DNA from 4 places in the Shewanella frigidimarina NCIMB 400 genome. Region 2 is predicted to be linked to each of the others. Evidence: predicted binding sites of a transcription regulator. Region 2 holds the regulator's gene; each other region holds the start of a gene.
What was found. The regulator sigma-54, encoded in region 2, starts transcription at its own class of promoters, with help from an activator protein. The targets are predictions, from matches to a motif close to GTTGGCACGNNNNTNGNNT.
Positions count from the first base shown of each region.

Region 1: the regulator sigma-54 is predicted to act here: its motif matches at 1,854-1,872, upstream of SFRI_RS16385 (DUF4097 family beta strand repeat-containing protein).
Region 3: the regulator sigma-54 is predicted to act here: its motif matches at 2,234-2,252, upstream of norV (anaerobic nitric oxide reductase flavorubredoxin).
Region 4: the regulator sigma-54 is predicted to act here: its motif matches at 2,161-2,179, upstream of SFRI_RS14830 (YggN family protein).

Region 1 covers NC_008345.1:3,802,133-3,806,335, reverse strand. The annotation lists gene SFRI_RS16405 (ankyrin repeat domain-containing protein) at 1-544, shown strand, start outside; gene SFRI_RS16400 (GNAT family N-acetyltransferase) at 616-1,137, opposite strand; gene yjjX (inosine/xanthosine triphosphatase) at 1,130-1,702, opposite strand; gene SFRI_RS16385 (DUF4097 family beta strand repeat-containing protein) at 1,980-2,783, shown strand; gene SFRI_RS16380 (ribonuclease H family protein) at 2,958-3,746, shown strand; gene SFRI_RS16375 (GNAT family N-acetyltransferase) at 3,864-4,203, opposite strand, start outside.
Region 2 covers NC_008345.1:4,022,109-4,026,311, forward strand. The annotation lists gene lptA (lipopolysaccharide transport periplasmic protein LptA) at 1-59, shown strand, start outside; gene lptB (LPS export ABC transporter ATP-binding protein) at 56-787, shown strand; gene SFRI_RS17415 (RNA polymerase factor sigma-54) at 930-2,414, shown strand; gene hpf (ribosome hibernation promoting factor) at 2,440-2,727, shown strand; gene ptsN (PTS IIA-like nitrogen regulatory protein PtsN) at 2,730-3,173, shown strand; gene rapZ (RNase adapter RapZ) at 3,170-4,033, shown strand; gene SFRI_RS17435 (HPr family phosphocarrier protein) at 4,054-4,203, shown strand, end outside.
Region 3 covers NC_008345.1:1,886,532-1,890,734, forward strand. The annotation lists gene norW (NADH:flavorubredoxin reductase NorW) at 1-657, opposite strand, end outside; gene norV (anaerobic nitric oxide reductase flavorubredoxin) at 654-2,168, opposite strand; gene SFRI_RS08160 (LysR family transcriptional regulator) at 2,515-3,336, opposite strand; gene SFRI_RS08165 (YbfB/YjiJ family MFS transporter) at 3,451-4,203, shown strand, end outside.
Region 4 covers NC_008345.1:3,451,612-3,455,814, reverse strand. The annotation lists gene trmB (tRNA (guanosine(46)-N7)-methyltransferase TrmB) at 10-726, shown strand; gene SFRI_RS14840 (YggL family protein) at 762-1,088, shown strand; gene glsB (glutaminase B) at 1,095-2,009, shown strand; gene SFRI_RS14830 (YggN family protein) at 2,237-3,049, shown strand; gene SFRI_RS14825 (LysR family transcriptional regulator) at 3,460-4,203, shown strand, end outside.

The DNA of each region.
Region 1 (4,203 bases), 220 kb from region 2:
CGCGAATAAAAATTGGGTTTTTAGTCAGGCACTAGAATTCGATAGCCATTTTTACGATGACTTATTTAACAGTGAGTTGTTTGTTGATCCAATACAATATTTTGACTTTAATGACCGAATGTTTTCTGTTGACTTTCTAACAGGGTTAGAAGAGTCTAGTTATGATTTACACGGGCATGATTATAGAGGGAAAACCTTACTTTTTTATGCAGTAGTTAAAGGTAATGTAGATATTATCAAGCGATTAGTTGATGATAAGTTTCCCTTTATCATTAATGATACAGACCCACAGTTAAGTAAAGGGCTCGATCCCTTACATGTCGCATTAAGTATTGAACCTTGGCAATTTAAGCCAGAAGATGCCGTTGAAAAAGTGGATTTGTTAATGCGCTACCAACCTAAAATCGATGAGTTTCATTTACGTCGAATGGGTTTGATAAAGTTAAAATACCCCGATGTTTATCAACAAATTATCAGTGCCTATCCGCAGCTCAAGGTTGTTGATGACAACGCGTTACCTCTGAGTATATGTGGATATAGTTAATCAAAAGTTAATCAAGCATTGAACGAGATGAGAAGGAGAGCTAAGCTCCTCCTCTTACTCAGGTTGTAACACTACAGCGCTTTTATCATCGCGATTTCACAGGCATCGTGGCCGGTTTCGCCTAAATGCTGACAGTGACTAAAGCCCAGTTTTTCATAGAGTGCTAGTGCTTCAACTAGCACTGCCGTGGTTTCTAAATACATTGATTGATAGCCTTGTTGCTTGGCGAACTCAATACACTGACGGGTTAATGGCTTCGCCATACCTTGACCACGTATAGCGCGAGAAAAATACATTTTTTGTAATTCACATACGCCGTCATTTTTTGCTAATGGCGCAATTCCAGCGCCGCCAACCACTTTGCCTTGATACTCAATCACCCAGTATTGTGAACCTTCAGCTTGATACACCTCACTTAAACAGTCGAGGGTTTTATCGGCTACGCTAAAGCCTTTATCTGGGGTTAACCCATATTCTGCAGACACTTCACGAATAACCGCTGCTAATGCGGCATCGTCATGTGCTTGTAATGTTCTAATCAAGGGTGCCTGCAAGTTGTCTTTGGTTGCATTTGCTTGCTGATTTTCAGTCATTAAATAATTCCGCATTGATAAAAGGAGCCATTGCCAGCACTAATGCTTGGGTATAAATGCTTTCGCGGGTGGCTAAACCTCGAGTGAGCAAGCCAATCGCGCCACCTTTTTGTTTAATATTATGAGTGTTAAATACTCGGTCCATTACTTTGCCAAGTTCTTCACCTGCTTGTAAAGCGTTAAAAATTGACTGTGGCAACGGCAAGTTAGCGCTACGACCTACAGATAATGTGCCGTTATGGATAATGGCCATGTAAGCAAAGGTGGCTGGGCTGTGATCAAACTGATCGACTCCGCCTTCCATTGCCACATAAAAGTCAGCATGTTGATCGACTACTTTTGCATTGGCTTGGCAAAATTGAGCTCGGTTGATGGCACCCAATTTAGTTTCTGCTTCGGTCATGGGTTGGTCTGCCACCAGTGATGGTGCATGCATGCCAGTACAATCAATATGAACATCAGGGAAATATTGTCCAATAGCCTGTTTTGCAGCATTGATTTTAACTGGGTTGGTTGAACCAACAATGATAGTTAACGTTTGTGGTATCGCAGTAAAAGTTGGCATAGGGTTATGTTCTTATTTGTTTGAGTTAACCATGTTGGGCACAGTAGTGAAGTTAACCACATTGTAAGGGATTTTAACCATTTGGGGTTTGATGACGTAGTTAATTTTAGTACTGATAATTGTAACTTGTTGTAAATAATGATTTTGTTTAGTTGGTATGAAACCTGCTAAATGATTGTTAATTGCCGCTAACTCATACAAACATCAGTTAACTTTATTAATAACATCTGTTTAGTGGGCTAAGCTTATTTTTATCCTCATAAAAGGAATTAATCTTATGTCTATTCGTATCGCAACCATTAGTGTCACGGTCGGGCTTATTCTAGGTGCCACCCTATTTGGTGCTTCGCAAAGCGAAGCCGAGTCTGTATTTACGTCATCGTCAGAGCAAAACAATACAAATCTTAACTTAGTAAAACAGCAATTAAATCTTGATGCTGGATCATTAACTGAGTTAGTCGCCAATACTGGCGCCGGCAAGTTAACAATTGTCGGGGTTGAAGGCTTAAAAGAAGTTAGCGTACATGCCGATATTTACACCCAATCATTGGATCAAGATGACATCGAAATTAAGCTCAGCTTGACCCGAAAAGGTGATAAGGGCTATTTATTATCAAAAATACACAGTGATCACTATTTCGGTGAATCACCTTATATTGATTTATTGGTAGAAGTACCAGCGGCGCTCGCATTGAATATTAAAGACGGTTCAGGGCCCATCCAAATAGATGATGTTAGTGCGGATATTGAGTTGATCGATGGCTCTGGCAGTATTGTGATGAACCACATTGGCAAATTGGTATTAGTTGATGGTTCAGGCTCTATTAATATTAGCGAGGCTAAAGGCGCGATTGAGTTGCAAGATGGCTCGGGCTCCATTCGCATTAACCATGTTATTGGTGATGTGAGTATTGAAGATGGTTCGGGTTCAATCAAGGTTAATCAAGTCTCCGGATTGGTTAAGATAAATGATGGTTCCGGTGGCATTGATGTGGCTAACACCAAAGGTTTGACCATTGTTAATTCTGGGTCTGGTAGTGTCGATTATCAAAATATCGATGGCCCACTAACCCTAGACTGATGCTCAGCCACATTAAGCTCAGGTAAATCAAACTTAAGCTTATTTGGTCAAGATGTTCAAGTTAACTGCAACTGCGGCACGCAACATGCTTTTTTGTTTCAAAGCCAAGTTTAATCATGGCATGATGCAGGCACGTTATTAGTGAAGTTAGCATTGTTGAAGTAAGAGTTAATCATGGCAAAGAAGTTTTACGTAGTATGGGCCGGTCGAGAAACGGGTATTTTTACCAGCTGGGATGTTACCAAGCGTTCAGTTGATAAATATCCGCAAGCCAAGTACAAATCCTTTGCTACAGAAGCAGAAGCCAAAGTTGCATTTGCTAAATCTCCTGCAAGCAGCATAGGCAAAAGTGTGCCAGCTAAAGCGGCTGGTCGTTCATCGACAAAGGCTGCAGGGGCTGGAACATCAACCAAGACTCTTAGCGCGAATCAAGCTGTGTTAAGCCAATTTGATGTGGTTATTTACACCGACGGAGGTTGCGAACCCAACCCAGGTAAAGCGGGTTCAGGGATGGCGATATACCGCAAAGGCGAGTTAGCCGAATTATGGTTTGGTTTGTTTAATCCTAATGGCACCAATAATACTGCCGAGCTCAATGCGCTACATCAGGCACTCATTAAGGCAAAAAAAGTGCTTGATGCCGGTGAAACCGTGCAAATTATGAGTGACTCACAGTATTCGATTAAATGTGTTTGTGAGTGGGCATATGGTTGGAAAGCTAAAAACTGGACCCGAAAAACCGGTGAAATCGCCAATCTGGAGATCATCAAGCAAGCACATGAGTTATACGATGCAATGAAAGACGATTTAGTGCTTCAGCATGTCGCCGCCCATATTGGTATTGAAGGTAACGAATTGGCAGACAGAATGTCGATTCATGCGATTGATCTGCAGCACAAAGGGTTTAGTCAATTTACTGCGCCACTGGATATCAGTAAAATTCTCGCGTTGCGAACAGGCTAGTTATTGGCCAAATCCTCCCTGAACGCGTTAGATTCCTTGGTCAATAAACACAAAAAAGCCGGATTTTTCCGGCTTTTTTGTGCGTGATTTACGACCACTTACGTCACTTACGATTAATTACTTAGTATTTTCTTCGTACATTAAATAATGGCTTTGCTCCATCCCTAAAGACTCATAGGTTTTTTGGGCAACTTTATTGTCATGCTCAACATATAAACGGAAACTAGCGGTGCCACCGTTTTCTGCTGCTAAGTCTTTTACCGCTTGATAAAGCTTGCCATAAATACCCTGACGACGATTCTGTGGACGGATATACACACTCTGGATCCAATAATAATTACTCGCGCGCCAGTCACTCCACTCATAGGTGACCATTAACGAACCGGTAATTTCTCCATCAACTTCGGCGACTAAATATACCCCACGTTCAGGATGAGTAAGTAGTCCTTCAACACCG
Region 2 (4,203 bases):
AGTCGGCGCCAAAGCAAAAGCTCCCTAAAATCCCTGTTAACAAGCAGATCAAACCATGACCCAAATTACCTTAACCGCTGAAAATCTAGCAAAAAGCTATAAAGCTCGTCAGGTTGTTAAAGATGTGAGCTTAACGGTTAAAACCGGCCAAATTGTCGGTCTTTTAGGCCCTAATGGTGCAGGTAAAACAACCACCTTTTATATGGTTGTCGGCTTAGTAAAAAGCGATAAAGGTCGGATATTAATTGACGATGACGACCTTACTGCCGATCCAATGCATTTGCGCGCCCGCAAAGGTATAGGTTACTTACCACAAGAAGCCAGTATTTTCCGCAAGCTTACCGTTTACGACAACATAATGGCCGTACTGCAAACTCGCAAAGAGCTCAGTACAGACCAACGTATTGAGCAACTTGAGCATCTACTCGAAGAATTCCACATTACTCACATACGCGACAGCCAAGGCATGTCGTTATCGGGTGGCGAACGTCGTCGAGTTGAAATTGCGCGCGCTTTAGCTGCTAATCCAAAATTTATTTTGCTTGATGAGCCTTTTGCTGGTGTTGATCCTATTTCGGTCATCGACATTAAAAAAATCATCCAACAACTTAAAAATCGGGGTTTAGGGGTATTAATTACCGACCATAACGTACGTGAAACGCTAGACGTTTGTGAGCGGGCCTATATCGTTAGCCAGGGTAATTTAATCGCCGAAGGCACACCTGATGAGATATTAAGTAATCAACAAGTTCGTGCTGTGTACTTAGGTGAACAATTCAAGCTATAGTTACTTTACTGGCCTTTAGTCTAGCTAACTCATTTCATTGAACGATACCTAAACAACGTTAAATGTCATTGATGTATATGGCAATCCATTACAGTTTCGAGATTGTCATTTTTATTGAAAATCATCTAGGGATAAGCGGTAAATGAAAGCGTCACTCCAACTTAAAATGGGTCAACACTTAACCATGACCCCACAATTGCAGCAAGCCATTCGCTTACTGCAATTATCGTCATTGGAGCTACAGCAGGAAATCCAACAAGCATTAGATTCAAATCCATTGCTTGAAATAGAAGATGAGTTTTCTGAAGCAAAAGACTCCTTAAAGGAAAATCGCGACCAAGCGGATACCGACTTTAGTGACAACAGCATTGTTAATGTCGAAAAAGATACTTCCACTGTCGACATTGCAGAATCCATGACCAAAGAAACCATGGATGATTTAGCCATGGATACCACATGGGACGAAGTGTACACAGCCTCACCAATGTCAGGTTCAGGCAGTGCGAGCATGCGCGATGACGACATGCCCTTTCAAGGTGAAACGACCGAAGGTTTGTACGAACATTTAGAATGGCAAAAAAATCTTACCCCATTTTCAGACACTGATCTCGCCATTGCCACCGCCATTATTGATGCCATAGATGAACGCGGTTATTTAACCCAAAGTACCGAAGATATTCTTGAAGCCATGGGTGATGAAAATGTGGAACTTGATGAAGTTGAAGCGGTATTAAAACGCGTTCAACACTTTGACCCTGTTGGTGTTGCTGCACGTGATTTAAGTGAATGTCTATTTATTCAATTAGCACAATTCTCTAACGACACACCACATATCGATAATGCTCGTTTGTTAATTAAAGGCTATTTAGATTTAATTGCTGGCCGTGATTTCAGATTATTGATGCGTAAAACAAAACTAAAAGAAAATGAATTACGTGACGCAATCACTCTAATTCAGACACTCAATCCTCGTCCTGGTTTATTAATTACCCCAATGGATGATGAATACGTTATTCCCGATGTCACTGTATTAAAGAAAAATGGTCGCTGGGTTGTAGAGTTAAACCCAGACAACATGCCTAAAATTGGTGTTAATCAGCAATACGCGGCCATGGCTAGAGGCAGTAAAAACCCGTCGGATAGTCAATTTATTCGAGGCCATCTGCAAGAGGCTAAATGGTTTATTAAAAGTATTGAAAGTCGCAACGATACTTTACTTAAAGTGGCAAATTGCATTGTACAATTTCAGCAAGGCTTTTTTGAATATGGCGAAGAAGCCATGAAGCCTATGGTGCTCAATGATATTGCGGAAGCAGTAGAGATGCACGAATCGACCATTTCACGAGTCACCACACAAAAATATATGCACACCCCACGAGGGTTGTTTGAACTAAAATACTTCTTCTCTAGCCATGTCAGTACTGACGATGGCGGGGAATGCTCATCTACAGCCATTCGTGCTTTTATCAAAAAGCTGGTTGCCGCAGAAAACCAGAAAAAACCACTGAGCGACAGTAAAATGGCTCAGCTTCTGGCAGAACAGGGCATAAACGTTGCGCGTCGTACGATTGCAAAATACCGTGAAGCAATGATGATCCCGCCCTCAAACCAACGTAAGAGTTTATAACCTACTAGGCAATGGAGGATTTTTTATGCAAATAAGTCTGACTGGACATCATGTCGAAATCACAGAATCTTTACGTGAATACGTCCAAGGTAAATTTTCAAAGCTTGAACGGCACTTCGATCAGATCCATAATGTACACGTTGTGCTCAATGTAGAAAAATTACAACAAAAAGCAGAAGCTAAAATCAACGTTAATGGCGCAGAGATTTTCGCAATGTCAGAAAATACTGATATGTATGCTGCAATAGACGCCCTGATCGATAAACTCGACCGTCAGGTAATTAAACACAAAGAGAAGAATACAAAACACTAACGATGGAACTTTGTACCATTCTGCAGCCGGAATGCACTACCTGTGCCACACCGGGCAGTAAGAAAAAAGTACTGGAACTCATCAGCAATTTAGTCGCTGCCCAGTACCCAACCCTGTCTTCGCAAGAGGTTTTTGAAAGCCTGTTAGCGAGAGAGAAAATGGGTAGCACAGGTATAGGAAATGGCATTGCGATACCTCATGGTCGATTAACGACCATCGATCACCCTATCGCGATATTTATTAAATGTGAAGAAGCCATTGCCTTTGATGCAATCGATAAACAGCCCGTGGATCTTTTATTTGCTTTGTTAGTACCTGCCGACCAGTGCCAACAACATTTAGGCACGTTATCAAGCATGGCCCAAAAGTTAAGCGATAAGCAAATATTGAAACAGCTTCGCAAAACTCACGACGCAACAGAACTTTATCAGGTTATTACTGCATGAAACTTGTCATAGTATCGGGACGTTCGGGCTCAGGAAAATCCGTTGCCCTGAGAGTATTAGAAGACCTAGGATATTATTGTGTTGATAATTTGCCTTTACCACTTATTGGCACATTATTAGCCCAGCTTAAGGGTAGCAATGATTTGGTTGCGATTAGTGTTGATGTTCGTAACATTGCAGAACAAGGTAAAGTGCTTCAAGACCAATTGGCACTACTTGAGAATGACACTGAAATTATCAGCTTCTTTTTAAATTCCAATGACAAAGTATTGCTTAAACGTTACAGCGAAACACGTCGATTACACCCATTATCTAAAAATCATATTTCACTACAAGAAGCGATCAAATTAGAAGGCCGTTTACTCGAACCGATCGCAAAAATTGTTGATCACTACATCGACACTTCTGCACTAAATATCTACGAATTAAGCGACCAAGTTAGGCAAATATTATTAGGCAGTGTTGATAAAGAGTTAGTGATTAACTTTGAATCTTTTGGTTTTAAACACGGAATGCCGACAGAAGCTGACTTTATGTTTGATGTACGCTTTTTACCTAACCCGCACTGGGAAATTGAGCTGCGTCCATTTACGGGTTTAGACGAACCCGTACAAGAGTTTTTAGGGCGTCAGCCATTAGTGAATAAGTTTATTTGGCAAATTGAAAATCTATTTGAAACTTGGATGCCACATCTAGAACGTAATAATCGCAGTTACCTTACCATCGCGATTGGTTGTACTGGTGGTCAGCACCGTTCGGTATATATTGCAGATCAATTAGCTAAACGGTTTAGACAAGGTAGTAAACACACGGTTAATGCTCGCCACAGAGAGTTAAATATCAGTGATACTAATAACTAAGTGAGCATAGGATCGCGTCAATGATCAAACTTGAACGCCAAGTGACCATTTCAAATAAATTGGGATTACATGCCCGTGCAGCAACAAAACTCGCAGTATTAGCTGCGGATTTTGATGCTAACATCACCTTAACTCAAGGTGAAAAAAATGCCAGCGCTGCAAGTGTGCTG
Region 3 (4,203 bases), 2.1 Mb from region 2:
ACAAATACCTAATTCAGTTTTATTTAGCGAACTAATCGTGTGCCCAAACTCAAACACCACGCCCATATTTACCATTTTCTTTTGTAAAGCACTGGCGACTAACTCTGGCAACATACTCGCCATCACGCCGTGGCTTGGTTCAACCACCACGACTATTTTGCCACTATGATTAAGATCCATCGCTATTTCAGTGCCGATAATGCCTGCACCAATCACTAGAACTGTCTGTGCATTTTGTAGTTGCAACTGCGCGCTATCAAACTCACTTAAACTGTTTAAGGTAATAACACTGTCAGTGGCATTGCCAAGCATAGGTGGTACAAAGGTTTTTGCTCCCGTCGCTAACACCAGTTTTGCATATGGATAAGCAACGCCGTTAACAAACACTTGTTGTTGAACGCTATCAATACAATCAACCTTGGTAAAAGCATGCAGAGTAATATTATTCTCGCTGGCAAACTCTTGTGCACTCAGACGGATTAAATCAGCACTGTTTTGCTTGTTACTAAATACATGGCTCAAATCCGGTTTATTGTAATCGTGGCCTTCATCAAGGGTAAAAACGGTTATCGGTAAGTGCTTATCTGTGCGTCTAATGGTCTTGATAAGTTGATATGAGCCAAAGCCGCTACCAATGATAATGATAGGTGCACTCATGATGCTTTCCTCTCAGCAATAGGGACAAATACATCTTTGCCAAGGCCACAATCTGGGCAAAGGAAAAAGTCTGGTACTTCGCTCCACGGTGTTCCTGGTTCTACTTCTTGATTAGGCTCACCCAATACTGGCTCATACACCCAATTACACACAGTGCAGAGCATATTTTGTGAATCACTCATTGCTGTCGCTGTTGTACATGTCGGTTTGATTGCTTGAGTTGTTTGAACTGCTGGCGTTGGCTTAGTGGTTACAGTGGCTTGAGCGCTCTTCGCTAGCGATGCAGGTGAAATGGATTTTACATTACTTAAATCATGCCATGCCCAGCTTTTGGCTATCTGGCGACCATGCTCACGGCATTCGCGCATCGCTTTACCATCTGGTCGCCATTTTGCTTTTAAACCGACAATGGTTTCAAATCCGGCATCCGTAAGACGGGTGTGAATACGGTCAACCGCGCCGCCGTTCCAACCATAACTTCCAAATGCACCGGCTTTCTTATCTTTAAAGCGCAAGCCTGTGATCTCTTCTAACATGCCCGCGACTTTTGGCATCATGACATTGTTCATGGTTGATGAACCCACCAAAATACCTTTAGAGCGGAACACGTTAGCTAAGATGTCATTTTTATCATGGCGGGCCACATTAAACACTTTAACTGACACCACCGGGTCAACGTCGTGGATCCCTTGGGCAATGGCATCGGCCATCATACGGGTGTTATTAGACATTGAATCGTAAAAAATGGTGATTCTGTCTTCTTGATAATTATCTGCCCATTGCAGATATTGATGAATAATCTGGGTAGGGTTGTCGCGCCACACCACGCCATGGGCAGTAGCAATCATGTCAACGGGCAGGTTAAAACTCAGCACCTCATTAATTTTAGCGGTAACCAGTGAGCTAAACGGGGTTAGAATATTGGAGTAATAACGTAAACACTGATCCATTAATTCAATTTGGTCTACTTCATCATTAAATAAATGCTCATCACAATAATGCTGACCGAACGCATCATTACTAAATAGCACAGCATCTCCCGTTAAATAGGTCATCATACTGTCTGGCCAATGCAACATTGGGGTTTCAATAAACACCAACTGCTTGCCATTACCAATATCAAGAGTATCGCCGGTTTTAACGATATTAAAATTCCACTCGGTATGGTGGTGTAAGCCAGTAATGGAGTCGATAGCATTTTCGGTACAATAAATTGGCGTATTAGGGATTTTAGCCATCAAAGCTGCTAACGCACCTGAGTGATCTTCTTCTGCATGGTTAATGACGATGTAATCAATCTTATCGAGATCAATTTCCATCTCAAGGTTTTGAATAAATTGCAGGCTGAAACGATGGTCAACAGTATCGATTAAGACATTTTTTTGTTCACGGATAAGGTAACTATTATAACTCGTCCCTTTAGTGGTTTTATATTCAGTGCCATGAAAGTCCAATATTTCCCAGTCACGCTGTCCAACCCAATCGATGTTATTTTTAATGTGAATTGTCATCTGTACACCTGTAATAAATGAGAAGTTAAAGTTCAAAGATAAAGTTTCAAAAGTTAACTTCGTTATTGCAGGTGGCGTGCCAACTAGTTAAGTGGCTGATTAATATGGAAAATATGATAGCCTGTAAAATGTTGGGTGTCATTATAACAATTGATAGCTATGTCTTTATGACTATCGGGTGTCATTATGACTTTGCTGGTGTGACTCTATCGGAGTGATTGTCAGAATAAATGGTCATCTGGTTGATTGTTGTACTTTATAAATAGTTAGCTGATTGATATGACAGAGCCATAGCCGTAACGGTTATTAATAAGCCGATATTAATAACTTAGATAGTCAGAATGAATTACTTGGTTAATAGCTTTGCTAGGGTCAATATACCTGACTCTAATGGACTATCTTTACGATAGACAATTGATAGTTGAACATGTTTTGGACCATGGCTCACTGGCGTCATAACCAGAGACTTTTCATACCGACTGCCCGCCACCATATTTTTACCAATAATGGTGTAACCTAAACCCGCCGCGATACAGCCTAAAACACCATCAGCACTGCTCATTACCATGAGCTCATCATTACCTCGGCCAGCCTTTTGTTGCCAAATAAGGGCGTGTTTTCTATAGCCACAGCCTTCATCGCGTACAAACAAGACCGGATCATGTTCACTGTCTCGTGGAGTCACCATAATCAGTTCTTCTTTCACAATCGGGATAATAATAAGGTTTTCATGTTTAGGCGCATTACCTATCGCAGCGCAGTCAACCTTATTGTTCAACACCGAAAATACCAGTCTTTCGCTGGTGTCAGTATGAATTTTCGTTCTAATTTCAGCGTGATTCAACTTGAGTTTTTTGAGTGCCATAGGCATATGAACCGCTGCAAATGTTTCTGGCATACCAACTCGTAATTCGTAAGTTCCTTTATTGCGCAAAATGGCAGAGGTTGCTTGGTATTCTAATTGTAAAATCTGATCTGCATACTCGCAAAGCTGTTGTCCACTAGGCGTTAACTGTAATTTTCGGCCAATGATAGTAAATAGCTTAGTATCCAGTTCTTTCTCGAGTTTTTTAATCCGGCTGGTGATGTTGGACTGAACCGTATGCAACTTATCAGCAGCACCTTTAATGCCGTCTTCATCAACAACGGCTTTAAACGTTTTTAGCATTAATATTTCCATATGGTTCTCTTAATAAGAAGTTTTTGTTCTAAATAATTCAATTTTTAAGATTAGCAGATTGACGTATTGTTTGTTAATGGTTTCACTTAAAAAGTGATTTTGATGTTACTAGAGCTAACAAAAGTCCGCGTCTATTTTGCTGGTATCTGTAGTTTAATTGTCACGGTTGGGGTGGCTAGATTTTCCTATAGCTTGTTATTACCGATAATGCAGGACGGTGCAGGCCTAACTGAATCTGGTGGAGGTTGGTTAGCTAGTACTAATTTTATGGGTTACATGTGTGGGGTGTTACTTGCCGCTAGCATGCACAACCTTAACTACAAATATAACTTACACCGGTTGTACCTTATATTGAGTGTCGTCACTTCAGCTGCAATGGTAATGACCACTGATATGGTGACTTGGGCGGTATTACGCTTTATTGCCGGAATCTGCGCTTCAGGAGGCTTTATTATTGCCTCTGGCTTGATATTAAAATGGCTAGTTAACCATAATCACCGTGCAGAATTGGGCATTCACTTCTCTGGTGCGGGCTTGAGCATCATTGTTACCTCGATACTAATAGAAGCCATGCTGACCATGTCAGCCGACTGGCAGCAACAGTGGCTAGCGTTAGCCGTGATGGCAGCAATATTCTCGATCCCTGCATGGTTATGGATGCCACATCCTTTTGTTGGTGGTAAAGCGGGAGCAGGGGTCAAAGATAATCCACCAAGTAAAGCCTTTAAATCGTTAATGATGTTGGCTTATTTCTGTGCCGGTTATGGTTATGCCGTCAGTTCGACTTTTATTGTTGATATTGTCGAACGTGTTGAAGGTTTACAAGGACAAGGAGGTGTTGCTTTTCTATTGGTA
Region 4 (4,203 bases), 570 kb from region 2:
GAGGCAAAGATGAGCGACGTTACCACAGCTGAATTTAACGAAGACGGTAAGTATATTCGTAAAATCAGAAGTTTTGTTTTACGCGAAGGCCGTTTAACCAAAGGTCAATCTCAAGCAATTGAAGCACATTGGCCAGCAATGGGACTTGATTATACTCCACAAGCGTTGGAGTTAACTCAAGTGTTTGGTCGCGATGCTGATACCGTATTAGAAATCGGTTTTGGTATGGGTGCATCATTAGTGCAAATGGCAAAAGCTGCCCCAGAACAAAACTTTATTGGCATAGAAGTGCATAAGCCAGGCATTGGTACGTGTCTTTCTGAGGCCGGTGCTGCTGAAGTGACTAACTTACGTGTATATCATCACGATGCAATGGAAGTGCTAGAGCACAGCATTGTTGATGGTTCACTTGAGCGCGTTCAATTGTTTTTCCCTGATCCATGGCATAAAAAACGTCATCATAAGCGCCGGATTGTGCAAGCCGAGTTTGTACAACTTATCCGCCGTAAGCTTAAAATTGGTGGTGTGTTTCACATGGCAACCGATTGGGAGAATTACAGCGAGCATATGTTAGAAATAATGAATGCCGCAGAAGGTTATAAAAATCAATCAACAACTGGTACAGTTGTCGAACGTCCAGAGCATCGTCCACTTACCAAGTTTGAGGCAAGAGGCCACAGACTCGGTCACGGCGTATGGGATATCATGTTTGAGCGTACTGCTTAATCACAACTACACTTTCAGCAATCGGAGAATACACCATGGCGCAAAATCGTAGTCGTCGTTTACGTAAAAAATTACGAGTTGATGAGTTTCAAGAATTAGGCTTTGAAATCAACTGGACTTTTGATGAGTCTGTTTCTGAGGCAGATATTGATAACTTAGTTGATCAATTTCTTGTTGAAGTCATTGAACCTCGTCAATTAGGTTTCCACGGTGGTGGACACAAGCAATGGGAAGGTATTATTGCTACCCAAGCTATCGGTAAATGTACTGATGAAGATACCGCTGCAGTGAATGCATTCTGGAAAGACAAGCCTGTATCTAACCTCGAAGTCAGTGATTTGTACGATATCTGGTGGGGTTAAGCTAAATTGCCTGAGCAATTATTACTTCAAGAAGCTGTCGATAAAGTAAGATCGCTATTGGGTAAAGGCAAGGTTGCAGGATATATTCCTGCTCTTGCCTGCGTTGACCCTAACAAAATAGGGATTGCAGTTACCACCGTTGATGGTCAAACAATTGGTGCGGGTGATTACCTCGAACCGTTTTCAATTCAAAGTATTTCAAAAGTCTTTAGCCTTACTCTGGCACTTAATTTATATACCGAAGATGAAATTTGGAGTCGTGTGGGTAAAGAACCCTCAGGACATTCATTTAACTCGCTGGTACAGGTCGAATTAGAGCGTGGAAAACCTCGAAACCCTTTTATTAATGCAGGTGCACTTGTTATTGCCGACTTGTTGCAAGCTCGTTTAGGGGCGCCTAAACATCGAATGCTCGAAGTGGTACGTCAATTGAGTCAAAACGCGACATTATCTTACGATAAAGTCGTGGCGGATTCTGAGTTCCAGTTCAGTGCTCGTAATGCATCTATTGCCTATTTAATGAAGTCATTTGGTAATTTTGAGGGCGACGTCAATACCGTGCTTAAAAGCTATTTTCATTACTGTGCATTAAGAATGAATTGCGCTGATTTATCCCGTGCGATGTTCTATTTGGCTAACCGCGGTAAAACGCTTGATGGCGACAGTTTAGTGTCCCCAGTGCAAACTAGGCAACTCAATGCTTTACTCGCGACATCTGGATTATACGATGGCGCAGGAGAGTTTGCTTATCGAGTGGGAATGCCAGGTAAAAGTGGCGTGGGTGGAGGCATTATTGCCGTAATCCCTGGTGATATGTCTATTTGTGTATGGTCTCCTGAATTGGATATCAATGGAAACTCCTTGGCCGGTACGGCTATGTTAGAACAGTTAAGCCAAAAGTTAGGCCGTTCCATTTTTTGATTTAACCCCTCTAAATTAATTATTATTGAGATTCGTAAAATAGACTACTTTTTGGTTTATTTTACGAATACACTTCCGCTATCACCCATCCATCAGTTAACTCATTAACTCTATATTTGTTTTATCTATTAAAAATCATCGAGTTAACTTTGTTGGCATAGCTTGTGCTTTATAACACTCATATTCGACCTTATTATTGATATTCGTATAGCAAAAGGATTTTTATCATGACCAAACAGAAGTTGATTTGTGGTGTAGCGTTAACCAGCATGTTATTCACTGCAGGGGCGTTGACTCCAGCTATGGCAAAAATGTCAATTAATGATGAAAAGTGCAATGTGACATTAAACTATGACGTTACCGTTGAACCAAAAAAATTGCAGATTAGTGATAATGGATCCGAGAAATATCGCGTTGAACTGGATCAACTGTATGTAGACGGTAAAAAGGTTACCTTAAACGCTAAGCAACAAACATTGCTCACTCAATATTCTGATGAACTATCTCGTCAGGTTCCAGAGGTAATTGATTTGGTCGGTGATGTTGTAGTAATGGCATCTCAGGCGGTTAATATGGCATTAACTCCAATATTTGGCGATGCCACTGGTAGCCAAATTGATAAGCTCATGACGGGGATACAAAAACGCATTGACACCATGGCGTATCAGCAAGGCGATAAGTTTTATTTAGGTTCAACAGAGTCTTCAATTGAACATGCATTTAATGAAGAGTTTGAGCAAGAGATAGAACAAATGGTCACCAACTCAATGGGATCATTAATGATGACATTAGGTAGTCAGATTATGTCTTCTGAAGGTGGTTCATTTGAAGAGAAAATGAATACCTTTTCACAAAAAATGGATAATGTCGGTAAAGACATCGAGCAACAGCTTGAATCGCAATCACAAGGCCTTGAACAACGAGCTGATAAAATTTGTGATAATTTTGAAGGATTATTAGTGTTAGAAAGCCAAGTTCGTAAAGACATACCAGAACTTGCACCTTATACATTAGCTAAGTTAGGCGAACTAAAAGAGTAAATTTATTTTGTTCAACCTGTCTTCCCGGACACCTGACCTTCCCCTGTGCTCTTTTTGAAGACACAGGGGCTTTTTTTTTGTGCCAATTCTAGCTGCTTTACCGCTATAGCTAGTGTTGCTTTGTTCTGATAAAAAAATTGTCAATTATAAATATAGAGCCATAGAAGCTTTTTTTGTTATACTCGTGACAATTATTACAAAATTACACTCTACTTTAGATGTGGTTATATTTCAGAATCTTCATTTGTTGGTGTTGATTAACGGTATTAGTTTGTTTTGATGCTCATTTAATAGCATCAATCATAATATCTGAATGTTGATATTGACGCTTAACAAGGTTTAGTTACCAGCAATGGCTAACAGATATCTGGAATTTTTATTAATGTCGTAACCAGCTTAAGGCGACTTTCATGTTAGAACTGTTAGAACCTATCGCAATTTTTACTCATGTTGCACGTGCAGGAAGTTTTAGTGCTGCAGCCAGACGTCTTGGCATTTCTAAATCTAAAGTAAGTACTCAAGTTGCAGATCTTGAACATAAACTTGGCGTGCAGCTTATTCAGCGAACAACCCGCAGTTTAAGCCTTACTGAAGCCGGCAATTTATTGTATCTCCAAGGCGAAGAGCTCCTTCGTGATGCAGAGCAGGCAGTTTCAAGTGTTCACAATTTAAATGATGCAACTCGTGGTGTATTAAAAGTTGGGATATCGCAATCATTTGGCACCATGCATATTATTCCTGCTTTACCAGCATTTATGGCAAGACATCCAGAGCTTGAACTACAAGTTAGCTTACTTGATCATAAGGTCGATGTTGTCAGTGAAGGCTTAGATCTACTGTTAACCATGTCTGAGCAATTGCCGCTGGGTATGGTGGCAAGACCGTTAATGAAATGTCAGTTCTTATTAGTCGCCTCACCGGGTTATATTGCGCAACATGGTAACATTAGCCGACCTGAACAGTTAGTTGAGCACAATTGCTTGGTGTATCAAGGCGAGTGGCATGAGCACAGTATGTGGCAATTTAAAAAGGGCGAAGACTATTGCGAAATTGGTGTGTCAGGCAATTTCCGTGTCGATAATGCACCAGCATTGAAATCGGCCGCAGTGAGTGGTTTAGGCATTGTATATTTAGCCAGTTACTTAATGGAAGAT